DNA from 4 places in the Arsenophonus sp. aPb genome. Region 3 is predicted to be linked to each of the others. Evidence: predicted binding sites of a transcription regulator. Region 3 holds the regulator's gene; each other region holds the start of a gene.
The links. Region 3 encodes Fur, which represses iron uptake genes when iron is present. Its sites were predicted from a motif close to ATAATAATGAGAACNACTATCAA; they were not measured.

Region 1: a site for Fur is predicted at 1,850-1,872, ahead of feoA (ferrous iron transporter A). Genes of this name have one in related genera too.
Region 2: a site for Fur is predicted at 1,940-1,962, ahead of sodA (superoxide dismutase [Mn]). Genes of this name have one in related genera too.
Region 4: a site for Fur is predicted at 3,098-3,120, ahead of exbB (tonB-system energizer ExbB). Genes of this name have one in related genera too.

Annotation. Positions count from the first base shown of each region.
Region 1 covers NZ_CP123499.1:160,241-165,508, reverse strand. The annotation lists gene QE177_RS00650 (Tex family protein) at 1-1,656, shown strand, start outside; gene feoA (ferrous iron transporter A) at 1,966-2,193, shown strand; gene feoB (Fe(2+) transporter permease subunit FeoB) at 2,261-4,576, shown strand; gene QE177_RS00635 (FeoC-like transcriptional regulator) at 4,587-4,826, shown strand; gene bioH (pimeloyl-ACP methyl ester esterase BioH) at 4,916-5,268, opposite strand, start outside.
Region 2 covers NZ_CP123499.1:36,344-41,611, forward strand. The annotation lists gene acs (acetate--CoA ligase) at 1-1,698, opposite strand, end outside; gene sodA (superoxide dismutase [Mn]) at 2,032-2,658, shown strand; gene trpS (tryptophan--tRNA ligase) at 2,943-3,986, opposite strand; gene QE177_RS00170 (phosphoglycolate phosphatase) at 3,988-4,692, opposite strand; gene rpe (ribulose-phosphate 3-epimerase) at 4,692-5,268, opposite strand, start outside.
Region 3 covers NZ_CP123499.1:999,123-1,004,390, reverse strand. The annotation lists gene QE177_RS04280 (type I secretion system permease/ATPase) at 1-1,183, shown strand, start outside; gene ybfE (LexA regulated protein) at 1,365-1,646, shown strand; gene fldA (flavodoxin FldA) at 1,834-2,367, shown strand; gene fur (ferric iron uptake transcriptional regulator) at 2,524-2,991, shown strand; gene QE177_RS04260 (hypothetical protein) at 3,304-3,477, opposite strand; gene QE177_RS04255 (hypothetical protein) at 3,850-4,122, shown strand; gene QE177_RS04250 (hypothetical protein) at 4,283-5,266, opposite strand.
Region 4 covers NZ_CP123499.1:2,559,699-2,564,966, reverse strand. The annotation lists gene carB (carbamoyl-phosphate synthase large subunit) at 1-2,126, shown strand, start outside; gene QE177_RS11405 (DedA family protein) at 2,201-2,857, opposite strand; gene exbB (tonB-system energizer ExbB) at 3,262-4,200, shown strand; gene exbD (TonB system transport protein ExbD) at 4,207-4,635, shown strand.

The DNA.
Region 1 (5,268 bases), 840 kb from region 3:
GCCATGTTTCGTGGCCGTAACGAAGGTATTTTACAATTATCACTTAATGCCGATCCACAATTTGAACCATCGCCAAAAGAAAGTTATTGTGAAGAAATTATTACCCGCCACTATGGCCTACATCTAAATAATGCACCAGCAGATAAATGGCGAAAAGCCGTTATTAGTTGGACATGGCGAGTCAAAATTCTGTTACACCTTGAAACAGAATTGATGGGTACCTTGCGTGAAAAAGCAGAAGAAGAAGCGATTCATGTTTTCGCACGTAACCTACATGACCTTTTAATGGCAGCGCCTGCCGGTATGCATACCACTATGGGATTAGATCCTGGTTTACGCACTGGCGTTAAAGTTGCCATTGTTGATGCGACAGGCAAACTCATTACTACCGACACTATTTATCCTCACACCGGTCAAGCAACAAAATCTGCAGCAACTATTGCATCCTTATGTGAGAAATATAAAGTTGCCTTGGTCGCCATTGGTAATGGTACTGCTTCGCGTGAAACGGAACGCTTTTTTACCGCAGTTAAAAAACAGTACCCAAATATTACTGCACAGAAAGTGATCGTTAGTGAATCTGGCGCTTCAGTTTACTCAGCCTCTGAGTTAGCGGCACAAGAATTTCCTACTCTCGATGTCTCTTTACGTGGAGCAGTCTCTATTGCTCGCCGTTTACAAGACCCGTTAGCGGAATTAGTAAAAATCGATCCTAAATCAATTGGTGTTGGCCAATACCAACATGATGTTAATCAAACTTTACTCGCTAAAAAATTGGCAGCGGTAGTCGAAGATTGTGTAAACGCAGTTGGTGTCGATCTCAATACCGCCTCTGTTGCTCTTCTTTCACATGTTGCAGGGCTAAGTAAAACAATTGCCCAAAATATCGTTAATTGGCGTAACGAACACGGGCGTTTTAATGACCGCAAACAACTATTGAAAGTTACGCGTCTTGGCACAAAAGCTTTTGAGCAGTGTGCGGGTTTTTTACGCATTATGACAGGGAATAATCCTCTCGATGCCTCAACAGTTCATCCCGAAGCTTATCCGGTTGTAGAAAAAATTTTATTAACCACTAAGCAACCCTTGAAAACGATTATGGGTAACACTAGCGTACTCAATAATCTCAAACCAGAACAGTTTACTACTGACAAATTTGGTATTCCAACAGTAACTGATATTTTAAAACAATTAGAAAAGCCTGGACGAGACCCGCGACCAGAATTTAAAACAGCCTCTTTTGTCGATGGCATTGAAGCAATGGAAGATCTTAAAGTAGGCATGATATTAGAAGGTTCGGTAACTAATGTGACCAATTTTGGTGCATTTGTCGATATTGGCGTTCACCAGGATGGTTTAGTACACATCTCCTCTCTGTCCGATAAATTTATTAAAGATCCGCATTCTTTAGTCAAAGCAGGGGATATTATTACCGTTAAAGTCATCGATATTGATTTAAACCGTAAACGAATTGCGCTAACCATGCGCCTAGATGAGAAAACAGTAGATACACCACAACATCGTAATAAACAACAAACAGGCAGAAATACCCCCTCAGCCAGTTCAACTAAAACATCCCAACCAAACAATACGCTATTAGGTAATAGTGTTATGGGTGATGCGCTGGCGGCAGCACTAAATAAAAAGCGCGAATAGTCAATATGTATATAACTAATAGTCTGATCTAGCATCAGGCTATTACCCTATTCAATTTTAGAAAATCGTTTTTTTTAATAAAAAATAATGAATTAACACTAATTTTAATGCCAATAGTTCATTCACTAGGGAACTATTGATCAATATCAATTGCTGTCATTTAAAAAAAGCGCTAAATTAATTCGAGTAGCACATAATTATGATTATCATTATTAATGTGATAATGATAATATTTCTTATTAAATTTGCTATTCGTCTGGTACCCATTTACGGTATCTTTGTTTTTTGGGCTTTATAGTGGAAGTGTCTATGCCAATTCTTCCTAATCACCGATACAAAATTGTCGGATTTTCAACAGAAATAAATCCAGCTTACCGTCAGAAGTTACTCTCTTTAGGCATGTTACCTGGATCTTTTTTTAGCGTTATTCGTATAGCGCCGCTTGGTGATCCTATTCAAATAGAAACTCGCCGTATGAACTTGATCTTAAGAAAAAAAGATCTTGCACTATTAAATTTAGACGATGCCGGCAACTAAGCGGTATAAAAATATTTTTATGATAATTAAATAGCCTATTGCTTATTACTCATCTGACCCCAGGACTATGAAATCATTAACTATTGGCCTTATTGGCAACCCTAACGCTGGTAAAACAACACTCTTTAATCAATTAACAGGCGCTCGCCAACGTGTGGGAAATTGGGCTGGTGTCACCGTTGAACGAAAAGTTGGCCGCTTTGCAACCGCGGAATATGATATTGAATTAGTTGACCTGCCTGGCACCTATTCATTAACCACGATTTCAGAACAAACCTCACTCGATGAACAAATTGCCTGTCATTTCATCCTGAGTGGCGAAGCGGATATGTTGATCAACGTTATCGATGCCGCTAACCTTGAACGTAATCTTTATCTAACAATACAACTTATTGAATTAGGTATACCGTGTATTGTCGCACTTAATATGTTGGATATTGCTGAAAACCAAAATATTCACATTAATATTGATGAGCTACAAACACGCCTAGGTTGCCCTGTTATCCCTCTAGTATCGACTCGCGCAAAAGGTATTGGTAAATTAAAACAAGCGATTGATCAACATAGTAATAATCTTATTGCAACCCTCATCCACTATCCCGATATTTTGCTCACTGAAGTAGAAAAATTAACTCAAATTATCGACCATAATAAATTCAGTCATCAACAGCGCCGTTGGTTAGCACTACAAATATTAGAAGGCGATATATATAGCCTCGAACGTACCGCTATTCCCGCTGATCAATTAGGTAAAATCAAAGCACATTTGCAGTCCCAACAACCTGAAGAGCCTGAACTTATCATCGCTGATGCACGCTACCAAACTATTGCAACCATTTGCGAAGCAGTCATTAATACTGAAACGGCAAAACCTAATACCTTAACGCAATTTATTGACAAGATCGTCCTTAATCGCTGGCTTGGGCTGCCTACATTTCTTTTTATCATGTATTTAATGTTTATACTTGCTATCAATATTGGTGGTGCATTACAACCCCTCTTTGAAGGTGGCTCAGAAGCCATTTTCATTCATGGAATTCAATGGATTGGCCATACTTTTAATTTACCACAATGGCTGACGGTTTTCCTTGCCCAAGGGGTAGGCGGAGGTATCAACACGGTATTACCTTTAGTTCCTCAAATTGGTTTAATGTATCTATTCCTTTCTATATTGGAAGACTCAGGTTATATGGCACGCGCGGCATTTGTCATGGATAGGCTGATGCAAGCGCTAGGTCTGCCTGGCAAATCTTTTGTTCCTTTGATTGTCGGTTTTGGTTGTAATGTGCCAGCTATCATGGGAGCACGGACATTAGATACCCCGCGTGAACGATTAATCACCATTTTGATGGCACCTTTTATGTCTTGTGGCGCAAGATTAGCTATCTTTGCTGTTTTTGCAGCTGCTTTTTTTGGCAAAAATGGGGCAAGTATTGTTTTTTCTCTTTATTTATTAGGTATCATTATTGCTATCCTAACCGGGTTATTATTGAAATATACTATTGCACGGGGCGCTTCCTCGCCTTTTATCATGGAATTACCGGTCTACCATGTACCACACTTAAAGACATTACTATTACAGACCTGGCAAAGACTGAAAGGTTTTGTGTTAAGAGCAGGAAAAGTAATTATTATTGCTAGTATGATTATCGGGGCACTTAATAGTTTTTCTTTATCCGGTAAGGTTGTTGATAACATTAACCAATCAGCATTAGCGTCAGTAAGTAAAACCGTTACCCCGCTACTAAAACCTATTGGCATCAACGATAATAATTGGCAAGCAACCGTTGGGCTCATTACAGGCGCATTAGCTAAAGAAGTTGTTGTCGGTACATTGAATACCCTGTACACCGCCGAAAATATTACCCAAGCACCTTTTGATGCCGAGCAATTTAATTTATTAGATGAATTAAAGGATGCCGTGAATGAAACTTGGGATAGCCTGAAAGAAACATTTAGCTTAAGTGTCTTATCCAATCCTATTGAAGCAAGTAAAGGTGATGGTGAGATGGATAACAGTACAATGGGCGCCATGGCGGCACGATTCGGATCGACTTTATCTGCCTATAGCTATCTAATCTTTGTTCTACTTTATGTTCCTTGCATTTCTGTATTAGGCGCTATTGCCCGCGAAACAAATCGAAGCTGGATGACGTTTTCTATTCTATGGGGCTTGAATGTCGCTTATTCAGTCTCTGCCTTGTTCTACCAAATAGCAACTTTCTCACAACATCCACAGTATAGTGCCGTGGTTATTGGCTTGCTCGTCGTCTTTAACCTGCTGCTAATCACATTGTTGCGCCATTCACGTAAACGCATAACACTAAAACTTAATCATAATGTCCACAAATGTAACCACCGTGAACGTGGCTCATGTCATTAGGAGGAGCTAGATGATCAGTTTATTGCAAGTCAGAGATATGGTTGCGCTGTATGGTAGAACGGATGCTTACCAAATTAGTCAGAAATACTCTGCGTCATTACCTATGATTGAAGCTATGTTAGATAAATTAACCGCCATGGGAAAATTAGAACAAATTGATCAATCATCCTGTTTGACGGGTTATAGTTGTAAGTTATGCCCTGAAACAAAAAAGTGTAACCTAAAAATTTATCAAGTGACTACTCTCTGATTTATGCAAGTAAGCGTTAATTTTTGATAAATTAACGCTTACTTTATTAGCATAAATAACGTTTTTAATTCTATTCTGACTCACCATATTTATTTCTCCAATTGGCTAGAGAAATCCACTAACAGTTGAATAAACTGCTTAGGATGGGAAATAAAAGGGGCATGGGCAGCATGTTTTATTATCACCGAGTGCGAATTTGGTAACCATCCATCTATTATTGGTACGACTTTTCTGGGCACTAAACCATCAAGATCACCATAAATGCGCAAAAAAGGCTTATTTAGCGTTAATAAAGATTGCCGTAAATCAGTTGTCCGCAAAATTTCTAAACCTGCGTTTAGCACAGCAACGGAAGGTAACGGCTGTTTCAGTAACACGGTTTTTAATAAACGTATATCTTCAAGCGTTGTTTTAGTGCCCAATGTTTGCAATGCCAGAAAAC
Region 2 (5,268 bases), 960 kb from region 3:
ATTTAGTGTGATATAGGCGTAAATTGCTTGCCCTTTAATATTATGAGGAACACCAACGACGGCAGCCTCAGCAATTTTAGGAAAGGCTACAAGTGCAGATTCGATTTCGGCTGTACCTAGACGATGACCAGAAATATTTAAAACATCGTCAACACGACCAGTTATCCAATAATAACCGTCTTCATCGCGGCGAGCACCGTCTCCGCTGAAATACATACCTTTAAATAGTGAAAAATAGGTTTGTTCAAAGCGTTCATGGTCATCATAAATTGTTCTAGCTTGTCCTGGCCATGAATCCATAATAACAAGATTGCCTTCAGCAATACCTTCAAGTAAATGACCTAAATTATCAATAAGCGCGGGCTTAATGCCAAAAAACGGTAACGTGGCTGAGCCAGGTTTAAGTTCAGTTGCTCCCGGTAAGGGTAAAAGCATAAAACCGCCGGTTTCAGTTTGCCACCATGTATCAATAATAGGGCAATGGCTATTACCTATTTTTTTGTAGTACCATTCCCAAGCTTCCGGATTAATAGGTTCACCCACAGAGCCTAAAATTCTTAAAGAATTGCGTTGAGTACCTTCAATAGCTTTATCACCTTCGGCCATCAAAGCACGAATTGCTGTTGGTGCGGTATATAGAATATTTACTTTATGCTTATCAATTATTTGCCCCATGCGATTTATACTTGGATAATTAGGCACACCTTCAAACATTAGCGTAGTGGCGCCGTTGGATAGTGGACCATAAATTAAATAACTATGTCCTGTTACCCAACCTATATCAGCGGTACACCAATAAATTTCTTTCTCTTGATAGTCAAATGCGTATTTGAATGTGAGAGAAACATAAACTAAATAGCCACCAGAGGTGTGTAAGATGCCTTTTGGTTTGCCTGTTGAACCAGATGTATAAAGAATAAATAAAGGATCTTCTGCATTCATTTCTTCAGCCGGGCAGTCAGCGTTGAGTCCTTTAATAATTTCATGCCACCAGTGATCACGTTTTTCCTGCCAATCGATTTGATTACCCGTTCGCCTAAAAACAATAACATTATTAATCGTTTCGACAGTCTGGTTTTTTAACGCTTCATCAACATTTTTTTTCAGTGGTATAGTACGATTTGCTCTTAACCCTTCATCTGCTGTAATGATAAGTTTAGCTTTACTATCAGTAATGCGTCCTGCAATAGCTTCTGGTGAAAAACCAGCAAAGATAACAGAATGAATAGCGCCAATGCGCGTGCATGCTAGCATGGCGATAGCCGATTCAGGTATCATCGGCATATAAATAGCAACAACATCGCCTTTTTTGATACCTAGTTTTTTTAATGCATTGGCAAATAGACAAACATCATGATGAAGTTGGCGGTAAGTTATATGATAAGATTGTGATGGGTCATCGCCTTCCCAAATGATTGCAGTTTGATCACCACGTAATTGCAAATGGCGATCTAGGCAGTTAGTACTTAAATTTAAAGTGCCATCTTCAAACCATTGGATGTTAATGTGTCCCGGATCAAATGAAGTGTTTTTTACTTTGGTATAAGGTTTTATCCAGTCAACAATTTGCCCTTTTTCTCGCCAAAATGTATCAGGATCTTCAATTGATAATTGATAATCTTGTAGATACTGCATTTTATTAACTAAGGTATGTGCGGCAATTTTAGTAGGAATGGGGTACTTGAATGTTGATATCATATTTTTCTTCTCCTCATTTGAGGTAATCATATGCTATATAGCGATTAACTAAGCTTATGAGTAAGGATTTGTTTTTTTTTTGTGTTAGTGATCACGTAAATGTTGGTGCTATATTTTATATTTATTGTTTATTGATTAATTATTCTATTTAAATTTATTAAATTGATGTTTTTTGTCAAAATTTTTATTTGAATGTAATTAATATATGTATAGATAAATAAAAACCTTAAAAAATGTATTGTTTATAATTGTTTTCATTATGATGGCAATCCTTGTAAAATAAGTATTGATTGAAACATTTATTTTATATTTAAGTAACAGGAGTTAATGCAAATGAGCTATACATTACCTTCCCTGCCTTATGAATATGGGGCATTAGAGCCACATTTTGATGAAAGGACAATGAGAATCCATCATACCAAACATCATCAAACATATGTCAACAATACCAATGATGCGTTAAAAGATTTTCCTGAGCTTGCCAAACTTGATATAGATGATTTGATTCAAAACTTAGATAAAGTACCAGCAGATAAACGTACTTTTTTACGTAATAATGCAGGCGGTCATGCCAATCATAGTATGTTTTGGATTGGATTAAAAATTGGTACTGAACTACAGGGTGAGCTGAAATCGGCAATTGAACGTGATTTTGGTAGTGTAGAGAATTTTAAAGAAATTTTTGAAAAAGCGGCAGCAACTCGTTTTGGTTCTGGTTGGGCGTGGTTAGTCTTGAAATCGGATGGAAAATTGGCGGTTGTTTCGACAGCTAATCAAGATAATCCGCTAATGGGTGAGTCTATTTCTGGTGTTTCTGGTTATCCTATTTTAGGGCTTGATGTTTGGGAACATGCTTATTATCTTAAATATGAAAATCGTCGCCCTGAATACATTAAAGCTTTTTGGTCAGTTGTTAACTGGGATGAAGCTGCGAAACGTTTTGCGGAAAAAGCAAAATAACATTGACCTTATCCTGTTTGTTTCTTATCAATGTTAGTGGTGCCAGATTAGTTACTGGCCTACTAATATTTTTGGATAGCTAGTTGAAAATATAACAATAAAAATTACAAGGTACTGTTAATTGTTTATGTAATTAGTTAAAAAAATGATTAGTTTTACTAAATACTGTTTCCTTGTTTAATAAATAAAGATTAATTCTTATTTTATTATTTATTGTTATTAATTTTTTATAAATGATTTATTCTTAGTGTCAATCTCCCTCGTGTTTTACGGGGAGAAGAGAATTATTTTTTTATAGGATTAATAAAACCAATAGCGTCATAAACTTTATTAAGCGTTATTTGAGCGCGAGTTTCTGCTTTGCTAGCACCTTCCGACATAATATCATTCAATAATTTTTCGTTATTACGAAATTCATCAAAACGACTTTGGATATTTATTAACATATCTGAAACAGCTTCAGCAACGGTGTTTTTAAGATCGCCATACATTTTTCCAGCAAATTGTTTTTCTATCTCCGAGCTAGATGTATCTGTGACGCCAGAAAGGATATCTATCAGATTAGAAATACCCGGTTTATTTTCTGAGTCATAATAAACGCGTGGTGGCTCGTCAGAATCAGTAAGGGCACGTTTGATCTTTTTAGCTGCTGATTTAGGGTTTTCTAATAACGTTATGACATTATTGCGATTATCATCTGATTTTGACATCTTTTTTTGCGGTTCTTGTAGAGACATAACCCGCGCTCCTTTTTCCGGAATAAAAGGATCGGGTATAGTAAATATTTCACCATAGAGCGAATTAAAACGTTGAGCGATATCGCGGCTTAATTCTAAATGTTGTTTTTGATCGATACCAACCGGGACTTGGTTTGTCTGGTAAAGTAAAATATCGGCAGCCATCAATACCGGATAATCAAATAATCCAGCATTAATATTTTCAGCATGACGGGTTGATTTGTCTTTAAATTGTGTCATGCGGCTTAATTCACCAAAATAGGTATAACAGTTAAGAGCCCAGCTAAGTTGAGTATGTTGTGGAACATGGGATTGAACAAAAATAATGCTTTTTTTAAAATCGATACCGCAAGCAAGATATAAGGCTAACGTATCAAGCGTACGCTTTCTTAACTCTTTGGGGTCTTGACGGACTGTAATGGCATGCTGATCAACAATACAATAAATACAGTCATAATTATCTTGCATGTGAACCCATTGGCGTAATGCGCCAATATAGTTGCCGATGGTCAACTCCCCTGACGGTTGAGCCCCACTGAATACGATAGGTTTTTTGAAGTTATTAGTCGATTTTATCGGGGGTGTATTCATATTATGATTCCAGAATTGTAAAATGTGGTAGTCCTAACGCAGGAAGCAGATCGGCAAAGTTATCTAATACATAATTTGGTTTACTTAATGCGATAGATTCACCATAGTTATATCCATAAGTTAAACCCACACAAGGACAGCCAGCCGCTTTAGCAGCTAAGATATCATTATGAGAATCGCCGACAAATAATAATTGATTTTTATGTAGGCCAAATTTTCCCATTGTAAGATATAGTGGAGCCGGATGTGGTTTTTTCTTTTTTACGTCATCTCCACCTAATATTAAAGAAAAATAAGAATTAATTGCTAATTTTTTTAATAAAGGGTCAATAAATGGTGTTGGTTTATTGGTGACGATTGCCATTGGAAAGGGTTGTTTGGCTAATTCTGCTAATGTTTCTTTTACTCCAGGAAAAAGCTGACTACCTGTCATTACTGTTGTTGCATAAATTTTATCAAATAATTGACGAGTATTATTTTTAATTTTTGGTGTAATTTTAACATTTGCCCAAGTTAATGCGCGTTCTATCATAATATCAACACCATTACCAACCCAAGTGGAAACAAGTTCTTTACCGGCAGCTGGTAATTGCTGATTAATTAAAGCATGATCTAAGGCATTAGCTAATCCGCCAACACTGTCGACTAATGTTCCATCCAAATCAAATGCGATAGCTTGAATATCGGTTAATTTTTTAAATGTCATTAAATTGCCTCAGCTAACTTTTTACGCATAGCATCAATGACAGTTTTGTAATCTGGTTGATTAAAAATGGCAGAACCTGCGACAAAAGTGTCAGCTCCTGCATTTGCAACATTAATAATATTATTAACATTGACTCCGCCATCAACTTCTAGGCGAATATTATAACCATTACTATCAATCATTTTACGAACTTGACGCAATTTATTTAGGGTTTGTGGAATAAAAGATTGCCCACCAAAACCAGGATTTACCGACATAATTAGGATCATATCTAATTTATCTATCACGTAATCTAAAAAATTTAATGGTGTAGCAGGATTAAAAGCTAAACCAGCTTTACATCCGTTATCTTTAATTAATTGTAACGTGCGATCAATATGCTCACTTGCTTCAGCGTGAAAGGTAATATAGGTTGCACCAGCTTTAGCAAAGTCAGGAATTATTCGATCTACAGGTTTTACCATCAAATGCACATCAATGGGAGCCTTAATACCATAATCTCGCAATGCTTTACATACCATTGGGCCGAAAGTTAAATTTGGGACATAATGGTTATCCATAACGTCAAAATGGACA
Region 3 (5,268 bases):
AGAGTATGAAGCTCAAGCCGAAAATACCACTTTTCTTACTGAATCAATCACTGGTATTGAAACCATTAAAACAACTGCCACAGAGAATAGGTTTTTACAACGCTGGCAGAAAATTTTAAGTCACCAATTACAAAAAAGCTTTCAGGTGCAAAAAAGTAGTGTGATAGCCAGTCAAATCATAACACTGGTCAATAAAATAACTACCGCTATTTTATTATGGTTTGGTGTTAAAGCCGTCATGCAAGGCCAGCTTAGCCCTGGAGAATTAATTGCGTTTAATATGCTTAGTGCTCATGTAACCCAACCGATTCTCCGGCTGGCACAAGTATGGCAAGATTTTCAACATACCCTTATCGCGCTAAAACGTGTTGGTGATATTCTTGATGAACCTACCGAATTTGGCCAAACAGGGTTAACTAATACAGCATCTCTTGAGGGTAATATAGAATTTAATCACATCAGATTTCGTTATGCTAGTGATATGCCAGAAGTATTGCAAAACCTATCCTTGTCAATTAAAGCCGGACAATTTATTGGTATCACAGGCCCTTCAGGATCCGGAAAAAGTACCTTAACGAAACTATTACAACGACTTTATATTCCTCAGCAGGGTCAAATTACAATTGATGGTATGGATCTGGCTGTCACTGATCCCATGGCTTTACGTCTTAATATGAGTGTAGTACTGCAAGAAAGTATTCTGTTTGCAGGCTCAATAGCAGACAATATCCGCTTAAGCCAGCCGGCAACTTCTGACGAAGCCGTGACCCAGGCCGCGCAAATGGCAGGCGCACTCGATTTTATTCAACAACTTCCGCAGGGTTTCAATACCCAGTTAGCAGAGAGGGGGATGAATTTATCAGGTGGCCAACGGCAACGTATAGCGCTTGCCCGTGCCCTGTTAACACAACCACGCATTTTAATTCTTGATGAAGCCACTTCTGCGCTAGATTACGATTCAGAAGCCGCTATCATGAAAAATATGCATTATCTATCTGCTGGTCGAACAGTAATTAGTATTGCCCACCGGCTTAATACCATCCGTCATGCTGATAAAATTTGTGTGATAAATGAAGGACAAGTCGTTGAATGCGATAGCCATGATAATCTACTCAGGTTAAATGGGTTTTATGCTCAACTCTGGTATCAGCAAATAGGATCAAAGGCAAAAATTAACGCTTAAACATGACATAAGTTGCCAGTAAGCTCTCATTTATCTGTTTTACTGGCTATGTCTAATTTCACTTGCTCACTAATAGGCTGCTTTATCAATAGGATATATTTTATCTGATAGTAGCGATAGTTATCTTGCTAGGGTATGATTGTTTTAAGTAACTAGCAAATTTCCATCAACATTTAAATTTATGGCAAAAGAGCAGACTGATCGCACAACCCGGGATCTATTCGCCGATGAACTTAGGCCTGGGCGTCCGAAAACTAATCCCTTATCTCGACATGAACAATTAAAAATTAATAAACGTAATCAATTAAAACGTGATAAAAGTAAAGGCTTACGTCGTGTCGAATTAAAAATCAATGAGCGGGCTGTTGCGGCATTAAATATGCTAGCCCAAGAACAAAAAATAAGCCGTAGTGAACTAATAGAACAAATATTACTGACACAATTAGCAAAGAAAAACCGATGAATTGCAGTTTTACTGGTTTATTTTGTCTAAAACACACAAAATTGACAGAATTATGCAGTTATTTTCGTCAAAATAATGGTCATTTAATTATTTATTAATCAACTGTTATTATCTTTCCTATTACTACTATTAGTAACAATAAGATAACTAAACAACGCAAATTAAAATTAAGAGGTTTATTTACTTTATGGCAATCATAGGTATCTTCTTCGGCAGTGATACTGGCAATACAGAAAATATTGCCAAAATGATCCAAGAAAAGCTTGGCGGCGCTGATATTGCTGAAATTCATGATATTGCTAAAAGCAGTAAAGAGGATATTGAAGCATTTGATATTTTACTATTCGGTATTCCTACCTGGTATTATGGTGAAGCACAGTGTGATTGGGACGATTTCTTTCCGACATTGGAAGAAATTGATTTTGAAGGTAAGCTGGTCGCTATTTTTGGTTGTGGCGATCAAGAGGATTATGCGGAATATTTTTGTGATGCAATGGGAACTGTGAAAGAGATTATTGAACCTAACGGTGCTAGCATTATTGGTCACTGGCCAACCGAAGGTTACCACTTCGAAGCATCAAAAGGACTCGCTGATGACACTCATTTTATTGGTCTTGCCATTGATGAAGACCGGCAACCGGAACTAACCGATGAGCGGGTGAAAAATTGGGTAAAACAAATATCCGACGAGCTAGAATTGCCAGCCATCATCCATAGATAGATGCCAATTTTTTTTGTACATGATAATTCCTGCAAATTGTGTAATGATATTAAGACATATATAATTGTAAAATTAGTTTGAAAGAAACAGTATGCTACTGTTAACAATGTTTTGATATTATTGAATTCACTACTAATGCAACAAGGTAGGATCCGCATGACCGACAACAATAAAGCATTGAAGAATGCAGGGCTTAAAGTAACACTTCCACGTTTGAAAATTTTAGAGGTATTACAAGAGCCAGAGTGCCATCACGTCAGTGCGGAAGATCTCTATAAAAAACTCATTGATATGGGGGAAGAGATTGGCCTCGCAACGGTTTATCGTGTTCTAAACCAATTTGATGAAGCGGGTATTGTTACTCGCCATAACTTTGAAGGCGGTAAATCAGTTTTTGAGCTGACACAACAACATCACCACGATCACTTAATTTGCCTAGATTGTGGTAAAGTTATTGAATTTAGTGATGAATCGATTGAAACAAGACAAAAAAACATCGCCGAACGTCATGGTATTAAACTCTCTAATCACAGTCTCTATCTCTATGGACATTGCTCCAAAAAAGACCATTGTGATGAAAACGACTTGGGGCACCCAGCCCGCAATAGTAAAGAAGAAAAATAACCCTGCCTATCACTGTTTTTGTTATTAATCAATTGAAAATAAAAGGAGAATAGCAAGCGTATTTCTCCTTTTATTTAACCGTAATATTTTACTTTATTGTTCAACCTAAAAATTAGCCCAGATTTTAACAATTTTTTCATTTTACCTTGCAAACAATGAGATATCAGTTGAAAAGTATTATGCCTAACACTGTTACAGCTTATTCAGCTACAAATAATCGCTCATGTATAATATCCTTAAGTATGATACAACAAATAATATATGCTTGGCCTATTGTAGGCTATAGCGCTAACATCTTGCTTGACATGCAGCTTACCCTTGCGGTTCAATTCCCCGCTTACGTAACTCCTTCCTTAAGATACGCTTGATCCACATCGCTAAAGAAGTATCACCATCTTTTTTGGCCTGCTCTTCGAGCTGCTCACGAAATTTCTCCGTAAGACGCATTTGATATTGTGGCGAACGTTTTTCTTTTGGTATTGACATTGGTAATTACCAGATATTATGATGTTTAGATGGTAACCATTATTGTAATGATACAGTCACCATAAAACAACGAAGCCCGCAGGTGCTACCAACACCTACGAGCCTCTCACCACAACATTAACAGGGCTAATGCTATGGCTAGTACCAATAGTATCACAAACACATATCTAAAGCGCTATACATTCCTTCACTATCATACCCATAAGATGGGCTCGAAAAGCCAGTTATTACGTTTGATTTTCATATTGGCGAGAGAAAAAGTGCAAGCCCACGCGATATTGACCACGTTTCCATTATTACTTATCTGTCGTCAATCATTGGGGGTGCACAATGCTGTCTGATAGCAATATTCTTTTTTCCGAATGAGCTAATGTGCTTCGCAAGCTAGATATCTCACATTTGAGTACCGATAATATCCTACAGTTAGCAAACAGCAGCGAAGAGTGTTGCGCTGGATTATGCCATAATTTACATTTTTTGGCGAAAACCTTGCTTTCTTTGGCAGATAATAAAGTATCAGAGTTCTCTCTGGAAAGCCTATGTCAATTAGGTCATGGATTGTCAGCTATTGCTATTTTGCTACCTGCTTTAATGCAACTACAAAAATCTGCTGAACAACAAATTAGCAATATTCCCGAGGATTAATATTAATCGTCGCTTCCATTTTGATTATCAATGGAAGCGTTAATAACGTTTATTTCTCTTTTACGATCCTGCGCGCACGGCTTGAAAGTGTATTCATTACATCAAAGAAATATTTTAACACTTATCAAAATAGGGTCAAAAAGTGGTAGCAACTAGGTTGTCAAACTGCTTGCTGATACAAAGTACGAATATGCGCTACATATCTGCTATGTGCGGCTAAGGCGCTATCTTTTTTCTCCGCTATCTGCGGAATAATATTAACGCTACCAATATGATCAACGGCAAAAAATTTATCCAACTTTGGCACAATATCACCATCAACATAGTAGTGATTAATATTACCCTTAACTTTTTTTAAGTTGGCTAAATTGCTATATTGCGCTAACAAGTCGTTCTGTAAACCTAAGCCAAGTTGAGCGCTGCTAAAACATTCTGCTCGAATAGCCTTTTCTGTAGTAGATACTTTTAGCGCAGAATAAGCCGCTAAGCCTCCGCCTAATGAATGACCGCTGGTTGAAAGACTATATTTCTGCCATTTCTCCTGTTGCATAAGTAGTTGCAAATTGTGCAGTAGCTGGCTAGCTTGCTTATAGCAAGCAGGAATGTCACCAAACACATTATTAATATTCGCATTGCATTGATTAATAAAAGTTCTCGGATTCTTCATATAACGCGGCGCTCCACCACTTACCGCTTCACCACTGGTGGTACCACCAAAAACCAAGCGAATTTCCTGCCTAATCTTATTGTGAAAAATATAAGCAACTAATCCGGTTTTACTATCGTTTAATAAACCATGCTGCGGATACAGTTTTATATTGGTCTTTTTAGATAGGAAGCTGGCCAATTCACGATCGATCCCCCATTGGGTGGATTCTAATGTGGCAAGGTTACGGTTGTACACAAAATCAGCTAATAACGCATCATGATAATGTTGCTTGATGCTGGCTTTATCTAACAGGAGACTTAATTTTTGGCAAGTATGCAACTCATTTAGCGACGTTTTTTGTTGTAATATCTCAACATTACTATTATGGATAGTCTTTAATAGAGAGAGCAAATTGTCCTTAGGGGATATTAGCTGCGACTCCTTAGGCAAAAACACATTTTTTACTAAATAGTTTGAATTGATTAAGTTTGGCATGG
Region 4 (5,268 bases), 1.6 Mb from region 3:
TCCCGGGTAGTAATGATCGTCTGACAACTCAGATGAAATCTGTTGGTGAGGTAATGGCTATTGGGCGAACTTTTCAAGAATCTATGCAAAAAGCATTGCGTGGATTAGAAGTCGCCGCGACGGGTTTTGATCCTAAAGTAGATTTAGATGAATTCGACTCGTTAACCAAAATTCGCCGTGAATTGAAAGACGCAGGAGCTGAACGTATCTGGTATATAGCCGATGCATTCCGCGCAGGTATGTCGGTGGATGGTGTGTTTAATCTCACTAATATCGATCGTTGGTTCTTGGTACAGATTGAAGAACTTGTTCGTTTAGAAGAGAAGGTTACTGAGTTTGGTGTTAATGGATTGTCAGCGGGGTTTTTGCGGCGATTGAAACGAAAAGGTTTTGCCGATATTCGTTTAGCTAAATTAGTCGGAGTTTCTGAAGCTGAAATCCGTAAATTACGTCATAAATATAAACTGCATCCTGTTTTTAAGCGAGTTGATACTTGTGCGGCAGAATTTGCCACAGATACTGCTTATCTCTATTCCACTTATGAAGATGAATGTGAGGCCAATCCTGACAGTACTCAATCTAAGATTATGGTACTAGGTGGTGGACCAAACCGCATTGGTCAAGGAATTGAATTTGATTATTGTTGTGTTCATGCTGCGTTGGCGTTACGTGAAGATGGCTATCAAACAATAATGGTAAACTGTAATCCAGAAACAGTTTCTACCGATTATGATACATCTGATCGTCTCTATTTTGAACCAGTAACGTTAGAAGATGTATTAGAAATAGTTAGGATTGAACAACCTGAAGGTGTCATTGTGCAGTATGGTGGCCAGACACCATTAAAATTAGCGCTTGCTTTGGAAGAAGCTGGCGTTCCTATTATTGGCACTAGCCCAGATGCGATTGATCGAGCTGAAGATCGTGAGCGTTTTCAACAAGCAGTGGCCCGTTTAGGGCTGAAACAACCAGAAAATGCCACGGTTACCACTATTGAACAGGCTATAGAAAAGGCTCACAGTATTGGTTACCCCTTAGTTGTACGTCCTTCTTATGTTTTAGGTGGTCGGGCAATGGAGATTGTCTACGATGAAACTGACTTACGTCGGTACTTTCAGACCGCCGTGAGTGTTTCCAATGATGCGCCAGTTTTACTCGATCATTTTCTGGATGATGCCATTGAGGTTGATGTCGATGCTATCTGTGATGGGGAAACCGTTTTAATTGGTGGCATTATGGAGCATATTGAACAAGCTGGTGTTCATTCCGGTGATTCTGCCTGTTCCTTGCCGCCTTATACCTTGAGTCAGAATATACAGAATGTCATGCGTGAGCAAGTAAAAGAGCTGGCCTTTGAACTACGCGTTCGAGGATTAGTTAATGTTCAATTTGCGGTTAAAGATAATGAAGTTTATTTAATCGAAGTAAATCCGCGAGCTGCGCGTACAGTGCCTTTTGTATCAAAAGCAACAGGAATACCACTGGCAAAAGTAGCCGCTCGCGTCATGGTCGGACAATCTTTAGCTAAACAGGGTGTAACCAAAGAAATTATTCCACCTTATTATTCGGTTAAAGAAGTCGTATTGCCATTTAATAAATTCCCTGGTGTTGATCCTATTTTGGGACCAGAAATGCGTTCTACCGGTGAAGTTATGGGTATAGGTCGTACTTTTGCCGAAGCATTTGCTAAAGCCATGTTTGGTTGTTCTTCTACGATGAAAAAATCTGGGAGGGCATTACTTTCTGTAAGAGAAAATGATAAAGCCAAGGTGGTTGATTTAGCGGCTAAATTAATTGAGCATGGTTTTGAGTTAGATGCAACACATGGTACTGCAATTGTATTGGGTGAGGCAGGAATTAACCCGCGTTTAGTTAATAAAGTTCATGAGGGGCGCCCTCATATTCAGGATAGAATAAAAAATGGTGAATACAGTTATATTGTCAATACTACTGCAGGTCGTCGTGCAATAGAAGATTCGAAGCTTATTCGTCGTAGTGCATTACAATATAAAGTAAATTATGATACCACTATTAATGGCGGCTTTGCGACAGCGATTTCCCTCAATGCTGATCCCACAGAGCAGGTTATCTCTGTCCAAGAGATGCATAAAATGATCCGACATTAACTATTACTCGCTCTTGTCAATGGCCCTACTCGATGGGCCATTTTCTTATTCTGTTCTAATAAAATCCATGATATTTATTTGGCTTTTTTATGTTTCCAATATACGACAAGTGAACCGATGAATCCGCTAATGAGTAGCAGTATAGGTAAGAATATTAAAATATTCATGACAATATTTTCATGGCGTTTGATAAAAGGAATTTGATTTATTGCGTAACCTAAAGAAACAATGATTCCAATCCATAACAGGCCGCTAAGCCAATTAAATAATTGGAAGCGACGGTGGTTTAAGGTCGAAAGTCCCGCTAAAACCGGCAATAGTGTGCGAACAAAAGCTAAAAAACGACCGATCAAAAGCGCATATAAGCCTTGGTTGTTGAATAATCGGTTTGCACGATCGTGATACTCTTGTGGGATCTGTTTTAACCATTGTTTTATTATATTCGTATCGCTAAGCCATCGCCCTTGTAAAAAACCTAACCAGCAACCTAGGCTAGCAGCAACAGTTAAAATAATGATTGTAGGAATAAAGGAAAGAACACCTTTTGCAATTAAAGCACCGGAAAGAATAAGTAGCGTATCTCCTGGCAGAAATGCTGCAGGAAGAATACCATTTTCTAATACGATAATGGTAAAAAGTACTGCATAAATAATCCATAAAATATCGGGATTAATTAGTTTAGCAAAATCATGATGCCAAATTGCCATCACGATTTCATTGAGAACTTGCATAGCTTACCCTGTTAATAACAACCAATGAAGAACTGATATAGTTGCCAGTTTACCTTAAAAAGCTGGATTATGTTGGATTTATTCACGGGTTTAGTATAAAAGCAAGTTGAATAAAAGGTGTCTATCTGAGAGAAAAGAATATTAAAAATGGGAAATGTATGTTGTGGCCACCCGTTATTAGAACAAGTCAAATTGCAGCAAACTTATTGATAACAAGTAAATAAATAAAAATTTCATCAAATAGTAATGATAATTACTATCAAATGATTTAATGTCTGGTATGATCAGTAAGTTTTACATAATGTAAGTGTGGTAAATAAAAATTTACTACGAATAGACTAGCTGGCATAGGGTATGATCAGCTAAAAGATCGCGTTAAATAACAGAAGAGTGATAGCCAACTGATGCGTAAATTGATAGCTTCTATTTTTTTGGCAATAAGTTTGATAAATATAACATTCGCCGAGACAAATCAGGCAGGCCTGTCTGAGCAGTCCCTGCCTGTTAATATACCTAATCAGCAAGATATATCCATTGCAAATTCACTTCCAACGACTTCAGCCAATGGAGAGCAATCAAGCGAGAAAGATCTTGCCACTGAAAAAAATTTAGCGGCGCTACAACAGGAACCAAATTTATTAACTGCACAACGAGGATTTGATCAAGATCTTTCGATTTGGAGTATGTATCAGCATGCTGACATGGTTGTGAAAGCAGTCATGCTAGGATTAATTGTTGCTTCAATCATTACTTGGGCTCTGTTTTTCTCAAAAAGCATTGAACTGATTGGGGCATACCGACAGCTACGAAAAGAACAGCAAAAATTATCTAAAGTAAAATCACTTGATGATGCGATAGGAATTGCTGCAACATTTAAAAAAAATAGTGTTACTCGAAAATTATATGATGAAGTTGTGGCGGAAAAAACATTATCAGCCGGTAGTCATGATTTAAATGGAACCAAAGATCGTGCCAATTTTCGCCTTGAAAGAGCTGTTGCTTCAATTAGTCGTTACATGGGGCGAGGTAATGGTTATTTAGCAACTATAGGGGCAATTTCACCCTTCATTGGTTTATTTGGTACAGTTTGGGGAATTATGAATAGTTTTATTGGTATAGCTCATTCTCAGACGACTAATTTAGCGGTTGTTGCACCTGGCATAGCAGAAGCTTTGTTAGCTACGGCAATAGGGCTGGTAGCAGCGATACCAGCAGTGGTTATATATAATTTATTTGCACGCATGATTAATACTTATCGTGGTCAACTGGGCGATGTAGCTGCTCAGGCTACGGTATTATTAGGTAGAGATTTGGATTTAGCTGATAGTAATAAAGAAAGGTAAGTGCTCATGGCGATCCGTTTAAACGATGATTTAAATGATAATGGTGAAATGCATGAAATTAATGTTACACCATTTATTGATGTAATGTTGGTTTTACTGATTATTTTCATGGTTGCGGCACCTTTAGCGACAGTCGATATTAAAGTTAATTTACCGGCTTCTACAGCTAAACCTCAACCTAGACCGGAAAAACCGTTATTTTTAACCGTGAAAGCGAATGGTCTAATGTATGTTGGAGAGCAAAATGTCTCACAGGAACAATTGGCATCAGCATTGGATCAGATAACTGGTACAAATAAAGAAACCACTATTTTTTTTCAAGCAGATAAAACTGTAAATTATGAAAGGATCATGGATGTAATGAACTTATTACGTAAATCTGGTTACCTTAAAGTGGGATTAGTTGGCATGGAGATGTCACAGAGTACAAAATAGTGTATTACTAATGTTATCAAAACTGGGTAATTAAATACCCAGTTTCGATTCAATTGCATTAGTAGTAAATCAATAGTGTTATATTTTTTATATTTCATAACCATATTAATAGTATGGTTATGAAATAACACAATTAATGATTTCAAATTTATTAATATTACAAAATAATAAACTATCACATGAAATTAAAATGTAATAATAAAAAACTTATATTTATATTTTATATGATTTATAGTTATTAATTTCATTTTTTAAACTATTAAGTTAGGAGTAAGTGTTGATAATTTTTTTTATTCATCTAAATGGTCGACTTCCATTTATAATTTATATAAACATGGTGAATATATTTAAGTAAGATAAGTTTAATGTACACTATATTTACCTACAAAAAATAAGGTAATTTAATTTGGTTGTGAGTGAACAAAATAATTTAACAAAAAATACTTGCATCAAAATAGATTTTAATTATAGAATAATTATGCTAAATATTAGATAATAATATTATTAATATTGTAGATAATCATTATTGAGTAGAATAGCTGTATTTATAAATTATTTGGATAATTAATATAGTTATGTCTGCAATGGAATTTATATCTAATAAACATAGTCATTTTCTTATCTGGCTATGAT